Regions from separate parts of the Clostridium tanneri genome, predicted to be linked through region 2. Evidence: a T-box and tRNA genes for the amino acid it is inferred to sense, from the RefSeq annotation. Region 2 holds a T-box; the other holds one or more tRNA genes.

Region 1 (9,733 bases), on a different contig from region 2:
TTACAGAATCCCATAATGTTTACCCCATGCTGTCCAAGTGCTGGTCCAACAGGTGGTGCTGGAGTTGCTTTTCCTGCAGGAAGTTGAAGTTTAATCATTCCTACTACTTTTTTAGCCATGAATTTACACCTCCTAAAATGTGGTTATACGGACTTTTGTCCTCCCACTTGTTAAGACTTACGTCTTACAAACTAATCTAATTTTTCTATTTGATTAAAATCAAGTTCAACAGGGGTTTCCCTGCCAAACATGTTAACTAATGCTTTGATTTTTCTCTTTTCAGTATTGATTTCTTGAATAATAGCCGGGAAGTTTTCTAATGGGCCAGATTTAACTTTAATGTTTTCTCCGACTTCAATATCTACATTAATAGGTTTTTCAGATATACCCATTGCCTTAACTTCTTCATCAGTTAACGGTACTGGTTTTGATCCCGGACCTACAAATCCTGTTACTCCCCTAGTATTTCTAACTATATACCAAGAATCATCTGTCATTATCATATGCACTAAGACATATCCCGGAAAAATCTTTCTTTGTGTTATTTTCTTCTTACCATCTTTAATTTCAACTTGTTCTTCTATAGGAACTTGAACATCATCTATCCAATGATATAAATTTCTATTTTCGATGGTTTTTTCAAGGTTTGCTTTAACCTTATTCTCATAACCAGAATATGTGTGTACTACATACCATCTAGCTTTATCTGCCATAATTCAAGGGACGGGAATCTTCTCTCGACCCCTACCTCCTTTTTATGTTATTTAAAGATTACTCCAATAAGATTCTTAAATCCAAAATCAAGTAATCCAACTATTATTACATATATAACACAAAATGTCATAACTGTTGCTGTTGCTTTTTTTACATTTTCTTTAGAGGCCCAAGTTATTCTCTTAGTTTCTGCTTTTAACTCTTTAAAAAAACTAATAACTCCGTTTCCGGATGCTGCTGATTTATTTACTTTTTTTACATTGTCCTGTGCAGCCATTTTTTCACATCCTCATTATTTTAATTCAACGCCTCTATGTAATGTTATTTTGTTTCTTTGTGAGCTGTATGTTTATGGCAAAATGGGCAGTACTTTCTCATTTCTAATCTGTCAGGATCATTCTTTTTGTTCTTCATTGTGTTGTAATTTCTTTGTTTACAATCTGTACATGCTAATGTTATTTTTATTCTCATTGCTTCCACCTCCTGAAACATGCTTATCTATAATGTCAAAACATTGTTTGTTGCTATTTATAAATGTGCATTACTTAGATAATTTATCACAACTTAGTTATTATGTCAATTGAAATTAAAAGTATATATTAGCACTAATTTACATTAACCTTCTATACTTTTAAAAGGACTAGGTATAGAAACCCAGTCCTACAACTTATAATTACTCTTCTATTTTAGAAACAACTCCTGAACCTACAGTTCTTCCGCCTTCTCTTATAGCAAATCTTAATCCTTCATCCATTGCTACTGGAGTGATTAATTCAACTTTCATGTCTATGTGGTCTCCAGGCATAACCATTTCCATTCCTTCTGGTAATTTGATTGATCCTGTAACGTCTGTTGTTCTGAAGTAGAACTGTGGTCTATATCCATCGAAGAATGGAGTGTGTCTTCCACCTTCTTCTTTTTTTAGTACGTATACTTGACCTACGAACTTCTTATGTGGATGTACTGAACCTGGTTTTGCTAATACTTGACCTCTTTCGATATCATCTCTTTGAACACCTCTTAATAATGCTCCGATGTTATCTCCTGCCATCGCTTGATCAAGAAGCTTTCTGAACATTTCTACTCCTGTACATACAGTTTTGCCCTTTTCTTCTTTTATTCCTACGATTTCTACTTCGTCTCCAACTTTTAATATTCCACTTTCAACTCTTCCAGTTGCAACTGTTCCTCTTCCTGTTATTGTGAATACATCTTCTACAGGCATTAAGAATGCTTTGTCAGTTGCTCTTTCTGGAGTTGGAATGTAGCTGTCTACTGCAGCCATTAAGTCCATTATTGGTTTTATTGCTTCTTCATCTGTTGGGTTTTCTAATGCTTTTAATGCTGATCCAGCTACGATTGGAGTATCATCTCCTGGGAAGTTGTACTCGCTTAATAATTCTCTAACTTCCATTTCTACTAATTCTAATAATTCTGCATCGTCTACCATGTCAGCTTTATTTAAGAATACTACTATGTAGTCAACACCAACTCTTGATGCTAGTAGTATGTGCTCTCTTGTTTGTGGCATTGGACCATCTGCTGCACTTACAACTAAGATAGCTCCATCCATCTGTGCTGCTCCTGTTATCATGTTCTTAACATAGTCAGCGTGTCCTGGACAATCAACGTGTGCATAGTGTCTGTTTTCTGTTTCATATTCAACGTGTGCTGTGTTGATTGTGATTCCTCTTTCTCTTTCTTCTGGTGCTTTATCTATTGCTGCATAATCAAATGCTTCTGCAAATCCCTTTTTTGATAATACTGTTGTTATTGCTGCTGTTAATGTTGTTTTACCGTGGTCTACGTGTCCTATTGTTCCTATGTTTACGTGTGGTTTGTTTCTTTCAAATTTTGCTTTTGACATTTTATTGTTCCTCCTTGTTTCATAAACATTTTATTTAGGTAAACTCACCCTGGTGTGTTGTGAACTTTAAATATTATTGGAGCCCATGACCGGGATTGAACCGGTGACCTCCACCTTACCAAGGTGACGCTCTGCCGACTGAGCTACATGGGCAATTTTATCATTGGAGCGAGAAACGGGGATTGAACCCGCGACAGCCAGCTTGGGAAGCTGGTGTTCTACCACTGAACTACTCTCGCTCACTTATTTCAAAATCATCGTAAAAGTTATATTAAAAGTTATATACCGATTATCAATTTTAATACAATTAAGTGATTTTGTCAATATGTATTTCTATTTATCGTTTAAACACTTTTCTAACTTTCTTTTAACTCTCTGCAGTGCATTATCTATTGATTTAGCGTGCCTATCTAAGTCACATGCAATTTCCTGGTAGGACTTACCATCAAGATATGACATTAATACTTCCATCTCTAAGCTTGATAATACTTCACCAATTTCATTTTGTATGTGATTTAACTCTTCCCTACTTATAATAAGCTCCTCAGGGTCTGCAACTCTGGCCTCAGATAACACATCTAACAAAGTTCTATCTGACTCTTCGTCATATATAGGTTTGTTTAGGGAAACATACGTATTTAACGGTATATGCTTTTGCCGAGTAGCAGTTTTTATGGCAGTTATTATCTGTCTTGTAACACACAATTCTGCAAAAGCCTTAAAAGAAGATAACTTATCGGATTTAAAATCTCTAATGGCCTTATATAAACCTATCATTCCCTCTTGGTATATATCTTCTTTATCTGCACCAATTAAAAAATACGACTTAGCTTTAGATTTAACAAAGTTTTCATATTTGTTAATAAGGTACTCTTGAGCTCTAATATCCCCTTTTTTTGCTTCTATAACAATTTCCTCATCTAACTTACCTTCAAAGGAGGAATTTTTAGCAATATAACCCCTTTTCTCCAAGGTATCCCCTCCACAACAAATATAGGCCACACAATTGATTATACATTAAACCTAAATTTACAGTCAATAGATTTCACTTGCTTCTTCGAATTTTTTCAAGTTCTTCCAATATATTCTCAGAAACCCTATCTTGTAATCTATGTCTCTTTTCAGAATACTTTTTTCTTATTCTGCTTTTTATTTTTAATTCTACAGATTTTATTTCATGATAAAACTCTATAGATGACATCCTGACAGCCCCTCTTTGAAAGACAATCTGCTGTTCTAATGAGTCTGAAGTCACGACACATACCTCTGATTTTCGACCTATTCTGTTAACTTCTCTCTCAATGAAATTATCTGCAGTTTCTCCTTCTCTTGTAAATATAACTATAATATAATCACTAATCTTTTCTCTTTTCTCTATACTGCCGCTTACCATATGAGCGTCAAAAACTATAAAGATCTTATGGCCTTTATATGCTGCATAGTTACTTAAAGTCTCTATCAATTCCTGTCTAGCCGATTCGAAGCTATATCCCTTCACATCTTTCAATCCTGGCCAGCTATTTATTACATTATATCCATCTACAAAAATATTTTTCACTTTTTATCACATTTTATTTTTTGTTTTAAAATTTCATACATTAATATACCTCCCGCCACAGAAGCATTTAAAGATGATATTTTCCCTACCATAGGTATTTTTATAAGAGCATCACATTTTTCCCTTGTAAGCTTTAGAATACCCTTTCCTTCACTTCCTATAATGAGAGCTACAGGTCCAGAAAGATTAGCTTCAAAACAGAAGTCTTCTCCAGCCATGTCTGCTCCATACACCCACACTCCTTTTTCCTTAAGCTTATCTATAGTAGAATTTAAGTTGGTAACCTTTGCTATTTTCATATATTCAATAGCTCCAGCTGAAGTTTTATATACAGTAGGAGTAACGCCAACATTTCTTCTTTTAGGTATAATGATACCATGTGCTCCACAGGTTTCTGCAGTTCTAATTATTGAACCAAAGTTATGTGGATCTTCTATCTCATCAAGAATAACTATAAAAGGATTTTCGCCTTTGTCTTCCGCATATTTTAATATATCTTCCACCTCAAAATACTTGTAAGGTGTAACTTGAGCTACTACTCCTTGGTGAGCTCCAGTTTCAGACATCTGGTCTAATTTTCTTCTATCAACATATTTAACTACAACATTCTTTTCTTTTGCAAGTCCTAATATTACATTTACTGACCCAGAGATATCACCGTTAGCAATTAATATCTGCTCAATAGTTCTATCAGAACGCAAAGCCTCAATAACTGCATTTCTACCTTCAATTATATCTTCCCTAGCTTCTACAGTTATGGCTTTGTTGAAGTTATTATCTTTTCCCTTTGATTTTATAGTTTTTTCTTTTGAACCTCTTTTAGTTTCTTTCACACTATTACCTCTTTCACTTTATAGATTTAGTACGTAGACAAAATTAAAGTCTCCTAATAACTTCTTCTAACCACATCTATTAAACATATCTTTTTCTTACTTCTTCCGCTTTTCCACAAGTCATTTTTCCTTCTGGACACATCCCAGTAACACAGGAAGGGCCACACTTACTAAATAGAACAGGTGCAACTTTCTTAACTTGAATTAGCATTTCATTAGCTAACTCTCTAATTTCCCACTGAGCTCTATTACAACATCTATGCCTAAAGAAATTCATTAAACTTCTAGCATTCATTGTGAAAATAATTTTAGTTTCACATGCGTTTGGAAAAACATATCTGGCATCCTCAATTGCCATTTTTTCTGCCGCCAAAGGCTCTATGCCATTTTTCAAGTATTTATCCTTTAATATATTCGTTAACTGACTATAAGCTTGCTGACTATCTTTCATCGCACTAATAAAAATCTCTTTTGTCTCGCTATTTTTTTCAATTTCAGGAGGAATGATATACTCGAACTGCTCAAGCTTCACATATCTTTGACTCTGTTGTGAATATGAAGCTATTCTATGTCTTACTAGCTGATGAGTTAAACTTCTTGATACACCCTCAACAGCAAATGTAAATGATACATGCTCTACTGGAGATTCATGCCCATATGACATAAGCATATTAAGAAATTTTTCAGCTCGTTCATCTTGTAAGTTCTCCTGTATCTGATCTATTCCTGAAGCACTGTAGCATAGCTTCGCTGCTGATGCTATAACTTTTTCAGGATTAGGCGTATATTCCATTAGCTTCACTTTAAGTTTCATCTATATTCCCCCATTTGCATGTAAATCTACAATAGTGTTAAGCAGATATTCTAGTCTTTCAGACTGTTCTGTTATGTACAGAAATCCTATCAAGGATTCAAAACCAGTAGCAAATCTATATTCTTGAATATCTGCATTTTTAGGAGTTGTAGCTGATTTGGAATTTCTTCCTCTTTTGAAGAAATATATTTCTTCCTCATTCAGTTTATCCTCTAGCTTCTTTATAAACTCACTCTGTGCATGTGCTTTGACAAATTCTATAGCCTTTTTATGAAGTTTATGTACGGACATATCTCTATTCTTTTCTACTAAATATGCTCTTACAAAAACTTCATAAACAGAATCGCCTATATAGGCCAGCACTAAAGGATTTATTTGTCTAGCATCCTCTATAGTAAATTTACCTTTTATTAAGTTAAAATTCATTTGAATTCTCCATTCTAAATTTGTATCATGCTAAATTCTTTTCCATCTCACACCTTGTGGGGTGTCTTCGAGAATAATTCCTTGAGCTTTTAAATCATCTCTTATTTTATCTGAAAGTGCCCAGTCTTTATTTTTTCTTGCTTGTTGTCTCTGCTCTATAAGCCTCTCTATTTCCTCTTCTAAATTACCTCTTTTTGAAACTTGTAATATTCCTAGAGGTTCACCAAGTTCTCTTATCAAGTCTAGAGAATACTCAACTAATTCCTTTGATGAACTTGTTCCAATATTTGTATTAATCTCTCTTGCTAAATCAAAGATAACAGATATAGCATCTGCAGTATTAAAATCATCATCCATCTTCTCTATATATTTTTCTTTATATGAGTTAAGCTTCTTAATATACTCTTCCTCAGTAGAAGTCATATTATCTAAGGAAACTTCACCTAATAAATTTTCTAAATTTGCAATTGAATTATATAATCTATCTACTGCTGCTTTAGTAGAGTCTAATAACTCTAAGCTGAAGTTTATCTGAGTCCTATAATGCCCTGATAACATAAACATTCTTACAACATCTGAATCATATTTCTCTAGTATTTCCCTTGCAGTAAAGAAGTTGTTAAGTGATTTTGACATCTTTTGATTATTTACATTTACGAATGCAGAATGCATCCAGTATCTTGCAAAAGTTTTTCCTGTTCTACCTTCACTTTGTGCTATTTCATTTTCATGGTGTGGGAATGATAGGTCTGAGCCTCCTGCATGTATATCTATAGTTTCTCCTAACAAATCATGCGCCATACATGAGCACTCTATGTGCCAACCTGGTCTTCCCATTCCCCATGGACTTTCCCAAGCAGGCTCTCCTGGCTTTTGACTTTTCCATACCGCAAAATCCATTGGATCCTTTTTTCTTTCATCCACATCTATTCTTGATCCTAATTGCAACTCCTCAAGATTTTGACCTGACAACTTTCCGTATCCTTCAAACTTTTTAGTATTAAAGTATACATCTCCGTTTACCTCATAAGCGTAACCTCTATTTATTAATTCCTTTATAAAATCAACTATTTGATCTATATAATGAGTTGCTCTTGGATTTACAGTAGCTCTCTCTATATTTAAAGCATCTGCATCTTTATAGTACTCTTCTATAAATCTATCACCTAATTCCTTAACAGTAATACTTTCTTCATTAGCTCTCTTGATCATCTTATCATCAATGTCTGTAAAGTTCTGTATAAATCTAACTTTATATCCTCTATACTCGAAATATCTTCTTACAGTATCAAAAACTACAAAAGTTCTTGCATTACCTATATGAAAGAAATTATAGACCGTAGGCCCACATACATACATCTTAACTTCTCCCTCTTTTAGAGGAACGAATTCTTCTTTTTTTCTTGTCATTGTATTAAATACTTTCATACTAATCTATACCCCCTAATTAGGCTTATTTTTTCATTTATCTTTAATATTATCCTTAAAATAACAAAATAGTCTAAATACTTCATCAAAAGTAAAAATTTAATTACCTAAACATTTTAACATATAATCAAAACTTATTTAACCCTTATTTTAGTATTTCCATTAGTATCTAAAAATATAGTATAAACAACCTTGTATAACCATGTTGGGGTAATTAATAAACCTAAATATTTAACTAAGTCTCTTACCGCATAAGCGATAAGAGACTTAGTTACTAATCTAAAAATTTTCAATTATCTTCTCAGCTATATAAATATCCCCTGGTGTGGTGATTTTTATATTATCATAACTTCCTTCGTATAGGTATACCTTATTACCATATAACTCAGCTACTGATGTATCATCTGTAACATTAATATTACTCTGTGACAATTTGCTATGGCAATCAAAGATTAGACTATACTTGAAACATTGCGGTGTTTGTACAGAGAATAACTTGTTCCTATCAGGAGTTTTATATGAAAATCCATTTTCATCTCTAATTTTTATTGTATCTTTAGGAAGTACACCACAAGCACAAGCACCGTACAATTTAGCATTTTCTATGCCATCTCTTATAATTCTTTCAGTTACAAAAGGTCTTGCCCCATCATGAATTAATACAATTTCACAATCCTGCAATTCCTTTAAGCCATTATATACCGAGTTATATCTTTCCTCTCCACCGGCAACAACCTTTAATACCTTCTCTATTTTATATCTTTCCACTATTTCTTTTCTACAATATTCTATCTCATCTTTTGCACATACAACAACTATTCCGTCTATAAGTTTACTCTTAGAAAATGTATTTAGCGAGTAGTATAAAACAGGATTATTATTTATGTTTAGGAACTGTTTATTTACATTAGCCCCCATTCTTTTTCCTTTACCCGCTGCTACGATAATTGCATAATTTTTTCCCATATTAAACTTCCTCTTTCTGCTTTGCAAAAATCATCCTGCCGGCTGCTGTTTGAAGTACTGACGTAACAATAACATCCTTAATCTCTCCAATATGCTTTCTGCCGCCTTCTACAACTATCATAGTTCCATCATCAAGGTATGCAACCCCTTGGCCTGACTCTTTACCATCCTTAATTATCTGTATTCTCATCTCTTCCCCTGGGAGCACTACAGGTTTAACTGCATTAGCAAGTTCATTTATATTTAGAACAGGCACTCTTTGAAATTCTGCAACCTTATTTAAATTATAATCATTAGTCACAACTTTACCATTTAAGACTTGAGCAAGTTTTAATAGTTTGCTGTCCACTTCTGATATTTCTGGAAAGTCCTTCTCATATATCTGAACTTCTACATTTAATTCGTTCTGTATCTTGTTTAAAATATCTAAACCTCTTCTACCCCTATTTCTTTTTAATCCATCAGAAGAATCTGCTATGTGTCGTAATTCTTCTAATACAAAGTTAGGTATTATTAAAGTTCCTTCTACAAATCCAGTTTGGCATATGTCAAATATTCTTCCATCTATTATTACAGATGTATCTAATATCTTTGGATACCCCTTATACTCTGCTTTAGCTTTCTTATCCTTACTGGAACCCGCCTTTTTAATGCTTATGTTAGAGAATAAAGCTATTAGTTCTTCTCTCTTTCTTATAGCTATGTTTCCACCTAATGCTGCCATTACTACTGCTACAACTACGGCCAAAACAGCCCCTATTATAGGTATTCGAGCTAGTAAATCAACAAATAGTGCTGCGATTGCAAGTCCAATGATACTTCCTAAAGTACCAAACAAAATTTCAGTTGCAGATAGCTTTTGGATATTCTTTTCGATATAGTCCATAATTTTCATAATAACTGCATTAATCCAGGGCGAGATTAAAAATAATATAATTCCAAAAAATACAGTTGATAAAATTAAAAATAATACCGTTTTTATAGGACTAGTACTGATATATCCTAAGTTTGTAAAATATTTAGTATGAATTATTTCATCACCTACTAAATAGCCTAATAATAGGCCTATTATTGTAAAAAGCCCCCTTAATATTTTTTTTAACAATAGTATCACCTCCTCTTTAATT
Region 2 (9,733 bases):
ATATCTTTAAATTACTACTTAAATCTATCTATTTCTAACTAATATATGCATTGATACACTAGGATACGTTAATATATAAAATCCACTAAAAAGGCATATAAACGAACTTTCTTAGTGGATCTTATTCAATCTGATATATATCCTATAAATTTTTCACAATTTCTTTAAATCTATTACCTCTAGCCTCAAAGTTAGGGAACATATCAAAACTTGCACATGCAGGTGAAAGCGTTACTATGTCTCCACCTTCTGATATGTCTTTTGCTTTCAGTACAGCAGACTCTAAGTTTTCCTCGATAATTATATTTAAATCTTTCCCAGTTCTCACCTTGAACTCTTCAAAACTTTCTTTTATTTTATATTTTGTATCACCAATTAAAATTAAAGTCTTTATTTTTGAATGCCCTTCTTCCGCTAGGGATTGAAAAGGTATATTTTTATCGTATCCTCCGGCTATTAAAATCACAGGTTTATCAAAGGCCTTAAGTCCAGCTACTGTTCTAGTAGGACTAGAAGCTATAGAGTCATTATAGTATTTAACTCCATCTAATTCTCTTACAAATTCGCATCTATGCTCTACTCCAGTAAAAGTAGTAGATACTTCTCTCATACTACGTATACTTACATCATCACTTAATGCACAAAATGCAGCCAGTAAATTTTCAACATTATGCATTCCCTTTATCTTAACTTCATTTAAAGCGCATACTTCTTTTCCTTTTACATATAACTTACTGTCTTGAAAATATGCACCTTGCTCTACCTTGTTTTTCACACTAAACCTACTAATCTTTGCTATAGATTCTCTTACCATAGAGTTTGTTATCTCATTGTCCATGTTTAATACTAGTAAATCATTTTCGCTTTGATGCTTAAATATATTTTTTTTAGCATCAACATATTCCTCCATATCTTTATGAATATCTAAGTGGTTAGGACTTAAATTTGTTATAACAGCCACTTCCGGAGATACATTCATTGTCATAAGCTGAAAACTAGATAACTCTAAGACTACTCTATCACTGTCTTTTATATCTTCTATTTTAGTAAATAAGGGTGTTCCTATATTACCTCCAACCCATGTATTATATCCTTCCTGTTTAAGCATGTTATAAATTAAAGTTGTAGTAGTTGTTTTTCCATCGCTACCTGTTACTCCATATAATTTTGCTGGGCAATATCTTACAAACTCCTCTATTTCAGAAGTAATATAACTTCCTTCCTCTTTGGCTTTGAGCATAGCAGGACTATCTATTCTCATAGATGGAGTTTTAAATATTACATCGAAGCCTTTTAACTCATCTAGATAGTTATCTCCTAATATTAATTCTACTCCTCTATTCTTAAATTCCTTAGCGACTTCTCCTATTTGTTCTTCAGTTTTCTTATCAAAAGCAGTAACCTTTGCTCCTAAATCTACTAAAAAGTTTATTAATGGCGTATTACTTATGCCTATTCCAACTACTGCTGTCTTTTTGTCTTTTATAAAAATTTTAAAATTCTCAAAGTTTCTTTTCATTAAAAACCCTCCAAAACTAAAACCTGTCTATATAATTAATCTGTATATTAAATTATACCACTTTATAAAAAAAATAACTTACTTTCTCTAGTTATTTTTGATTATTTATTTGACAGTTTATTTAATTATACTTACTAAAATATAATTATAATAGATTTTTGTTGAACTAAGTCGAAATTGATAGAAAATATTTAATTTATAAACTTTATTGCTATCTATTGAACTTTATTGTCTTCATATGCTATACTATGTGTGTGCCGTAAGGAAACATTAATATAATTCCCCAAGTTTTAATTAAACATATAACATATCCCCATGATTAAACCCTATTTACCGGATATTAATATCCGGTTATTTTTTTAATTTTTTTGTGTTTTCATTAAATAATATTATATTAATACATAAATTATACTTACTAAGGTTATAAACCCAAAAAACTTTTTGATTGTAAAATTCAGTTAATCATTTAGTATTTTATCTTATCAAGTACAAATAAGCACTATGAATCTCCATCTCATTCATAGTGCTTTTGCTATATACTACATAAAAATTCACTTATTCTAAAAACCTAAACTGGTTACTAGAATATAATCTTTGTAATATTAGAATTCCATCTTCTCTTTTATGAAGCTTTTAATCTCATCTATACTTATTCTAAACTGTTCCATAGTATCTCTATCTCTAACAGTAACAGTGTTATCCTCTAAAGTATCAAAGTCTACAGTTATACAGTAAGGAGTTCCTATTTCATCTTCTCTTCTGTATCTCTTTCCTATACTTCCAGCTTCATCATAATCTACGTTAAACTCTTTTCTTAAATTATCGTAAATATCTAAAGCTTTATCAGAAAGTTTCTTAGTAAGCGGAAGTATAGCCACCTTAAATGGAGCAATAGCTGGATGGAAACGCATTACTGTTCTAACATCTCCGCCTTCTAATTCTTCCTCATCATAAGCGTCTACTAAAAATGATAAAGTTAATCTATCTGCACCTACGGAAGGTTCTATGCAATAAGGCATATATCTTTCATTTGTAACAGGGTCAAGGTAAGATAAATCCTTTCCAGAATGTTGTTGATGCTGCTTTAAGTCATAATCAGTTCTATCAGCTACACCCCATAATTCACCCCATCCAAAAGGATATAAGTATTCAATATCAGCAGTCGCATTGCTGTAGTGTGATAATTCTTCTTTATCATGATCTCTAAATCTTATATTCTCTTCTTTAATTCCAAGATTTAATAAGAAATTCCAACAGTATTCCTTCCAGTAACTGTGCCACTCTAAATCTGTACCTGGCTGACAGAAAAACTCAAGCTCCATCTGTTCAAACTCTCTAGTTCTAAAAGTAAAGTTACCAGGAGTTATTTCATTTCTAAAAGACTTTCCTATTTGAGCTATACCAAAAGGAACTTTTTTTCTTGAAGTTCTTTGAACATTTTTAAAGTTTACAAATATACCCTGAGCTGTTTCAGGTCTTAAAAATATTTCTGCTTGAGTATCCTCAGTAACACCTTGGAATGTTTTAAACATTAAATTGAACTTTCTTATATCTGTAAAGTTATGTTTTCCACAAGTAGGACAATCTATTCCATTATCGTCTATATAACTCTTTAATTTTTCATTGCTCCAACCATCAGCACTAGCTTTCTCTATACCTTGAGCTGTCATATGCTCTTCTACTAGCTTATCTGCTCTAAATCTAGCTTTACACTCTTTACAATCCATAAGAGGATCTGAAAAATTACCTACGTGACCTGAAGCAACCCAAACATCCTTGTTCATAAGAATAGCTGCATCTATACCGACATTATACTTGCTCTCATGAACAAACTTTTGCCACCAAGCTCTCTTTACATTATTTTTTAACTCTACACCTAAAGGACCATAATCCCAAGTATTTGCAAGTCCTCCGTATATCTCTGATCCCGGATATACGAATCCTCGGTTTTTAGCTAACGCCACTACTTTATCCATTGTTTTTTCTACTGACATAAAACTACCTCCTATTTCCTATTATATAATTATTGTTAACATATTTTGTAAAAATATAAAAAGCCCTTGCCATAAAGGGACGAAATTTTAATTCCGCGGTTCCACCCTTCTTGGCACGAGCCCTACTTTACACAATTATCACTCAAAAGTTCCCTTCATAAATAACTCCTAATTGTTTTCACCAACCACAATCTCTCTTAGAGGATATTAATTACTACTCTTCTTTATCATAGTGAACTATTTAATTTTCAAACACTAAACTTAACAATCATTGATATGGATAATTATAAATAATCCTTTTTAGGTATAAAAAAAAGACCTTCTGCTAAGGGACGAAATTTTAATTCCGCGGTTCCACCCTTCTTGGCATAAGCCCTGCTTTTAACAGTTATCACTCAAAAGTTCCCTTCATAACAACCCCTGATTGTTCTCACCAACCACAATCTCTCTTAAAGGATATTAATTATTACTCTTCTTTATCATAGTGAATATTTAATTATCTTCTGCTTATACTTATTTTACCATATCTCCACAATTTGTCAACATTAACTATTGATTTTAAGCTTTATATATTCTTATTATCAACAATATTTAAAATTATATACATTCATCATTTATTACAAAAAATAAAAATGGCTCCGTGGAGAGGGCTCGAACCTCCAACCCTTCGGTTAACAGCCGAATGCTCTGCCATTGAGCTACCACGGAATAACTTAACTTACATGTATTATTATATCAAAGATATTAAAAAAATCAATAGTTTTTTTTAATATCTTTATATTTTTTTACTTACAGCATATATAATTAATAAATATTTCTTAATAAAAAGACCAACAGCCTTAAGTTGTTGGTCTTTGTGTATACCATAAGTTTCTCTTATATTATTGATGTGTTGGTTTCATCGTTGGGAATAATATAACATCCCTGATAGACGCAGCGTCAGTTAGGAACATTATTAGTCTATCTATACCTATACCAAGTCCACCTGTAGGCGGCATACCTATTTCTAATGAATTAATGAAGTCATCATCCATCATGTAGGCTTCATCATCTCCAAGCTCTCTCTCTTTAAGCTGTTGGATAAATCTATCTTTTTGAACTATAGGATCATTTAATTCTGAGTAAGCATTACATAATTCTCTTCCAAATACGAATCCTTCAAATCTCTCAGTGAAATCAGGGTTTCCTCTCTTCTTCTTAGTAAGAGGTGATATTTCTACAGGATAATCAATTATAAAAGTAGGCTGAATTAATTGACTTTCGCCAAACTCTTCAAATAGCATATTTAAAATTTCACCTTTTGTACAATCCTTTAATTCTTTTTTAAACTTAAGATGCTTTTCTTTTGCTATTTCTCTTGCTTCTTCATCAGTCTTTATTTCATTAAAATCTACACCAGCATATTCTTTTACAGCATCAACCATTGTAACTCTTCTCCAAGGTGGTGCGAAGTCTATCTCCGTTCCTTGATACATAACCTTAGTGGTACCAAGAACCTTTTCACATACGTAAGCTATCATATTCTCTGTAATCTCCATCATATCATTATAATCTGCAAAAGCTTCATATAATTCTATCATAGTAAACTCAGGGTTATGTCTTACACTTATTCCTTCATTTCTAAAGTTCTTTCCAATTTCATATACCTTTTCAAATCCACCAACTATAAGTCTCTTTAAGTAAAGCTCTGTAGCTATTCTCAAGTACATATCTATATCTAAAGCATTATGATGAGTATCAAAAGGTCTAGCTGCTGCTCCACCTGCTATTGGTGAAAGCACTGGTGTTTCAACTTCTAGATAGTCTCTGTTATCCAAAAACTCTCTCACAGCTTTTATTATAGCTGTTCTTTTCATAAAAGTATCTCTAACATCTTGATTTATTATTAAATCAACATATCTTTGTCTGTATCTTAAATCTGGGTCCTTTAGTCCATGCCACTTTTCTGGAAGTGGTTTTAGAGATTTTCCTATAAGCTGAAAATCAGTAATTTGAAGAGATACTTCTCCTGTTTTTGTTTTGAACACAGTACCTGTTACTGATAACAAATCTCCTATATCGTAGGTTTTATATTCCTTAAGTTTCTCTTCTCCTACATTATCTATTTTTATGTATAATTGAATTTTTCCATATCTGTCATGCACATCAGAGAAACCAGCTTTTCCATGAACTCTCTTTGACATAAGTCTTCCAGCTACAGTAGCTGTTTTTCCTTCAAGTTCTTCATAATTATCCTTTATCTCTTTAGATGTATGTGTTCTTTCTACCTTATAAACATCAAAAGGATCTTTGCCATCCTTTTGAAGATTGAAGAACTTCTGTCTTCTTTCTCTTATCAGTTCATTAAACTCTTCTTCTAATTGGTTTATGTTCTTTTCATCATTTGACATTTAACTAACCTCCAATTATCTTCTTATGCCAAGTATTTCGTACTTACTTACTCCATTTGGCACTTGTATTTCCACAATATCTCCAACTTTCTTACCTATTAGTCCTCTACCAACCGGTGACTCATTAGATATTTTGTTGTTAATAGGATCAGCTTCTGCAGAACCTACTATTATATATTCTACCTCTTCGTCAAATTCATAATCTTTTAACTTTACAATAGAACCTATACTTACAATATCTGTTGGTATTTCACTCTGATCTACTATAGTAGCATTTTTTAGCATATTTTCTAATTGAGCAATTCTTCCCTCTACAAATGCTTGTTCATTTTTAGCTTCGTCATACTCTGAATTCTCACTTAAATCTCCAAAAGAAAGTGCAACCTTGATCTTCTCAGTTATCTCCTTTCTTTTGACTGTTTTTAAATATTCTAACTCTTCCTCTAATTTCTTTACTCCCTCATAAGTCATTACATACTTTCTTGATTCACTCATTTTATTCTCCCCTTTTAATAATTTATCAAAAAACTTCCTATGTCAATATTTTTCAACCCTTTTATGATGGAATAGTTTAGTTTAATAATCATTTAAGTAATTATAAAACAGCATATTATTAATGTCAACATTTTCAAACTCATTTTACCCTGTCTATAAACTGGCAGCTGACTACCCTAACTCCCAAGTGTCTTTGTTAAACTTTATCTTATCTAAAAATATTCCGTTATATTGTAGAGACTTTTCTATGTCTTTTTCTTCCATCTGACATAATATTGATCCTAAAAGTTCTGTAGACATAGTATATTCATCCAATGCCCATGGCACACTATAAGTTACATCATTTATAATAGTTCTGCTATTATTTATCGGATTAATTCTATTATTTATATACCATACAGCTGCTGTTCCATTCACTTCTATTTCCTCTGAATTTATAATAAAATCCGCATTATTAAATGAGTACTCCATATCACTAGTTATAACTGGTGTTATTCCATAGTTAGCAATAATGTACTCTCCTATTACATTAGTTTTTAATATATTTTTAGATAGCAATATTATATATTTAGCCTCTTTAGCTAGACTACAAATTACGTTAAAATTCATATCATCTGCTGCATCATATATAACTATACAACTATCTCTTATAGTCTTATGCCTAGTTCTTAATATAAGTTTTATACTTCTAACTATTCCATAGGCCATAAGTTCCTTTTGGAATGTATTAAACAAACCATAATCTAATTTTCTATATGTTTTAGGCGCTAATTGAAAATCTTTGCTTTTAAAAGGCTTTTTTACAATACTTAAATTACCGTAGTATGCCTTTTCACTAAAATTAGGAGGAAATTTAACACTAACTATACTTAAATTTAGCTCCTTAATAAAACTCTTTTTGTGATAATAAATTTTAAATCTATCTTTTATTCTACCTAAAAGACTACTATCTTCATAGCACCTTGTGACGTCAGCATTAACATATACTATTGGTTTCATTAATGAATCCTCTATTATTACTTACGTTACTATTGTATTCTACCTGGTAATTAAAAATTACATTCAGTTTTTACTGGTGCTTATTTACTATAAGCTTTTTATATTCTTCTAGGATATTTAAAACACTAGCACTTTCCTTCTCATAGTTAACCTTATCTTTTATTTCTTTATTGTTTTCAATTCCTTTTAAGTACCATCCTATATGTTTTCGCATTTCCCTTACAGCTGTAATCTCTTCTAAATAATAAAGAGCTCTTTTATAATGGGTTATGCACATATCTATCTTTTCTTCTGCAGAAGGATAAACTATTTCTTCTCCATTAATGCCCTGTTGTATTTGACTAAATATCCACGGGTTTCCCATGGAACCTCTTCCTACCATTACTCCATCGCAACCTGTTTCTTTGAAGAGACGGATGGCATCTTCTGCAGTAACTACATCTCCATTTCCTATAACAGGAATCTTAACCACTTCCTTGACCTGCCTTATTATATCCCAATCTGCCTTTCCTTCATACATCTGTTCACGAGTTCTCCCATGGACTGTTATGCAGTCTGCACCTGCCTGTTCTAAAATCTTAGCAAATTCAACTGCATTGATGTTATTAGCATCAAATCCTTTTCTAAATTTAACAGTTACAGGTTTCAATGAGGCTCTTTTTACTTCTTTGACTATTTCAGCAGCTAGCTTAGGGTTCTTCATCAAAGCAGACCCCTCTGCATTCTTGACAATCTTAGGGGCTGGACATCCCATATTAATATCAACAATACATATATCCTTGTTATCATTGAAAAAATCACAGGACTTAGCCATAATAGCAGGATCTGAACCGAATATTTGTACTGCCACCGGACTTTCTTTAGCAGAGATATTCAGCATACTCTTTGTATTCTCACTTCCGTAAAATAAGGCTTTTGAACTTATCATTTCAGTATAAACAAGTCCACACCCCATCTCTTTACATATACCTCTAAAAGCTATATCAGTAACTCCTGCCATAGGAGCTAAGAACACATTGTTCTTGAATTCTAACTCCCTTATCTTCATTACAACACCTGCTCTTTATTTTTTTCATAAATTATTCTTAATCCTTTTAAGGTTAGTATCGGATCTATATTATCTATAAATTTAGATTCTTCACTTATAAGTTTAGCCAATCCTCCCGTTGCTATAATTACCGGCTCTTCCTCACCTAACTGCATCATTTCCTTTTTCATCTTATCTACTATGTAATCAACCTGTCCAATATATCCATAAATTATACCAGCCTGCATGCTTGAAACTGTATTTTTACATATTACACCTGATGGCTTTGTAAGTTCAACTCTAGGCAATTTAGCCGCTCTTTCAAATAACGCTTCTGAAGATATTTTTATACCAGGACATATAGTACCGCCTAAATAATCTGCTTTAGCTGTTATAGCACAAAAAGTTGTAGCTGTTCCAAAATCTATTATAATAATTGGCTTTTTATACATTTCGTAAGCAGCAACCGCATTAACTATCCTGTCTGCACCAACTTCTTTTGGATTGTCATATTTTATATTTATACCAGTTTTCACTCCCGGTCCAACTACTAACGGATCTATTTCAAAATACTTTTTTATCATATGCTCTAATGAATACATTATGTTAGGAACTACTGAAGATACTATAACTCCTTCTACATCTGTCGGATCTAGTTTACTTTGCAAAAATAATTGTGTTACCTGAACACCGTACTCATCTGCAGTTCTTTTAGAGTCCGTTGATAACCTCCAACTTGCAATAAGCTCCTTATCCTCATAAACTCCTAATACAATATTGGTGTTTCCTACATCTAAGACTAAAATCACAGTATATCCCACCTTTCTTAATAATACAAAATTTATAATAAATACTTTACATAATTAAAGAGCAGCTTTAGAGCTGCCCTTTAGTATACCCAAAACACTGTCAATTTAATAATTTAATTTTATCAGCTAAATTATATTTGTCAAGCCAACATCAATTTTACCAATTTATAGCTTAACCTTTCTCATAAACTCCTCACTATTCACTATGTATCTTGCATGAACTCCTTCTCCAATTATACCTTTTTCGTCCCAAGCTCTAACATTAAATAACAATTTCTTTCTATCCACTTCTATTAGAGAAGCCTTACATCTTATTTTCACACCTATAGGTGATGCTTTTATATGTCTTACATTTAACTCTATACCGACTGTAGTATATCCAAAAGGAAGATGTAAATCTACAGAACTCTTACAGGTATTCTCCATAAGCGCTATCATTGAAGGCGTAGAAAAAACATCTAAATTGCCAGACCCAAGTTTGCTAGCAGTATCATTTTCAG

The links. The T-box of region 2 lies ahead of P8V03_RS11110 (glycine--tRNA ligase). A T-box ahead of a tRNA ligase gene usually reads a tRNA of that ligase, here a tRNA-Gly.
Region 1: it encodes a tRNA-Gly, which carries the amino acid that the T-box ahead of P8V03_RS11110 (glycine--tRNA ligase) is inferred to sense. The anticodon was not compared.

Annotation. Positions count from the first base shown of each region.
Region 1 is NZ_JARUJP010000002.1:220,948-230,680, forward strand. It holds gene rplK (50S ribosomal protein L11) at 1-119, opposite strand, end outside; gene nusG (transcription termination/antitermination protein NusG) at 192-713, opposite strand; gene secE (preprotein translocase subunit SecE) at 761-991, opposite strand; gene rpmG (50S ribosomal protein L33) at 1,036-1,185, opposite strand; gene tuf (elongation factor Tu) at 1,388-2,581, opposite strand; tRNA gene P8V03_RS03370 (tRNA-Thr) at 2,659-2,734, opposite strand; tRNA gene P8V03_RS03375 (tRNA-Gly) at 2,746-2,820, opposite strand; gene sigH (RNA polymerase sporulation sigma factor SigH) at 2,915-3,553, opposite strand; gene P8V03_RS03385 (NYN domain-containing protein) at 3,627-4,139, opposite strand; gene rlmB (23S rRNA (guanosine(2251)-2'-O)-methyltransferase RlmB) at 4,136-4,936, opposite strand; gene thyX (FAD-dependent thymidylate synthase) at 5,052-5,786, opposite strand; gene P8V03_RS03400 (Mini-ribonuclease 3) at 5,787-6,212, opposite strand; gene cysS (cysteine--tRNA ligase) at 6,243-7,640, opposite strand; gene ispD (2-C-methyl-D-erythritol 4-phosphate cytidylyltransferase) at 7,920-8,606, opposite strand; gene P8V03_RS03415 (PIN/TRAM domain-containing protein) at 8,608-9,711, opposite strand.
Region 2 is NZ_JARUJP010000011.1:113,721-123,453, reverse strand. It holds gene murD (UDP-N-acetylmuramoyl-L-alanine--D-glutamate ligase) at 143-1,519, opposite strand; gene P8V03_RS11110 (glycine--tRNA ligase) at 2,122-3,513, opposite strand; T-box leader at 3,586-3,753, opposite strand; T-box leader at 3,839-4,005, opposite strand; tRNA gene P8V03_RS11105 (tRNA-Asn) at 4,147-4,221, opposite strand; gene lysS (lysine--tRNA ligase) at 4,395-5,903, opposite strand; gene greA (transcription elongation factor GreA) at 5,919-6,398, opposite strand; gene P8V03_RS11090 (hypothetical protein) at 6,570-7,397, opposite strand; gene dusB (tRNA dihydrouridine synthase DusB) at 7,468-8,445, opposite strand; gene P8V03_RS11080 (type III pantothenate kinase) at 8,445-9,233, opposite strand; gene P8V03_RS11075 (thioesterase family protein) at 9,399-9,733, opposite strand, start outside.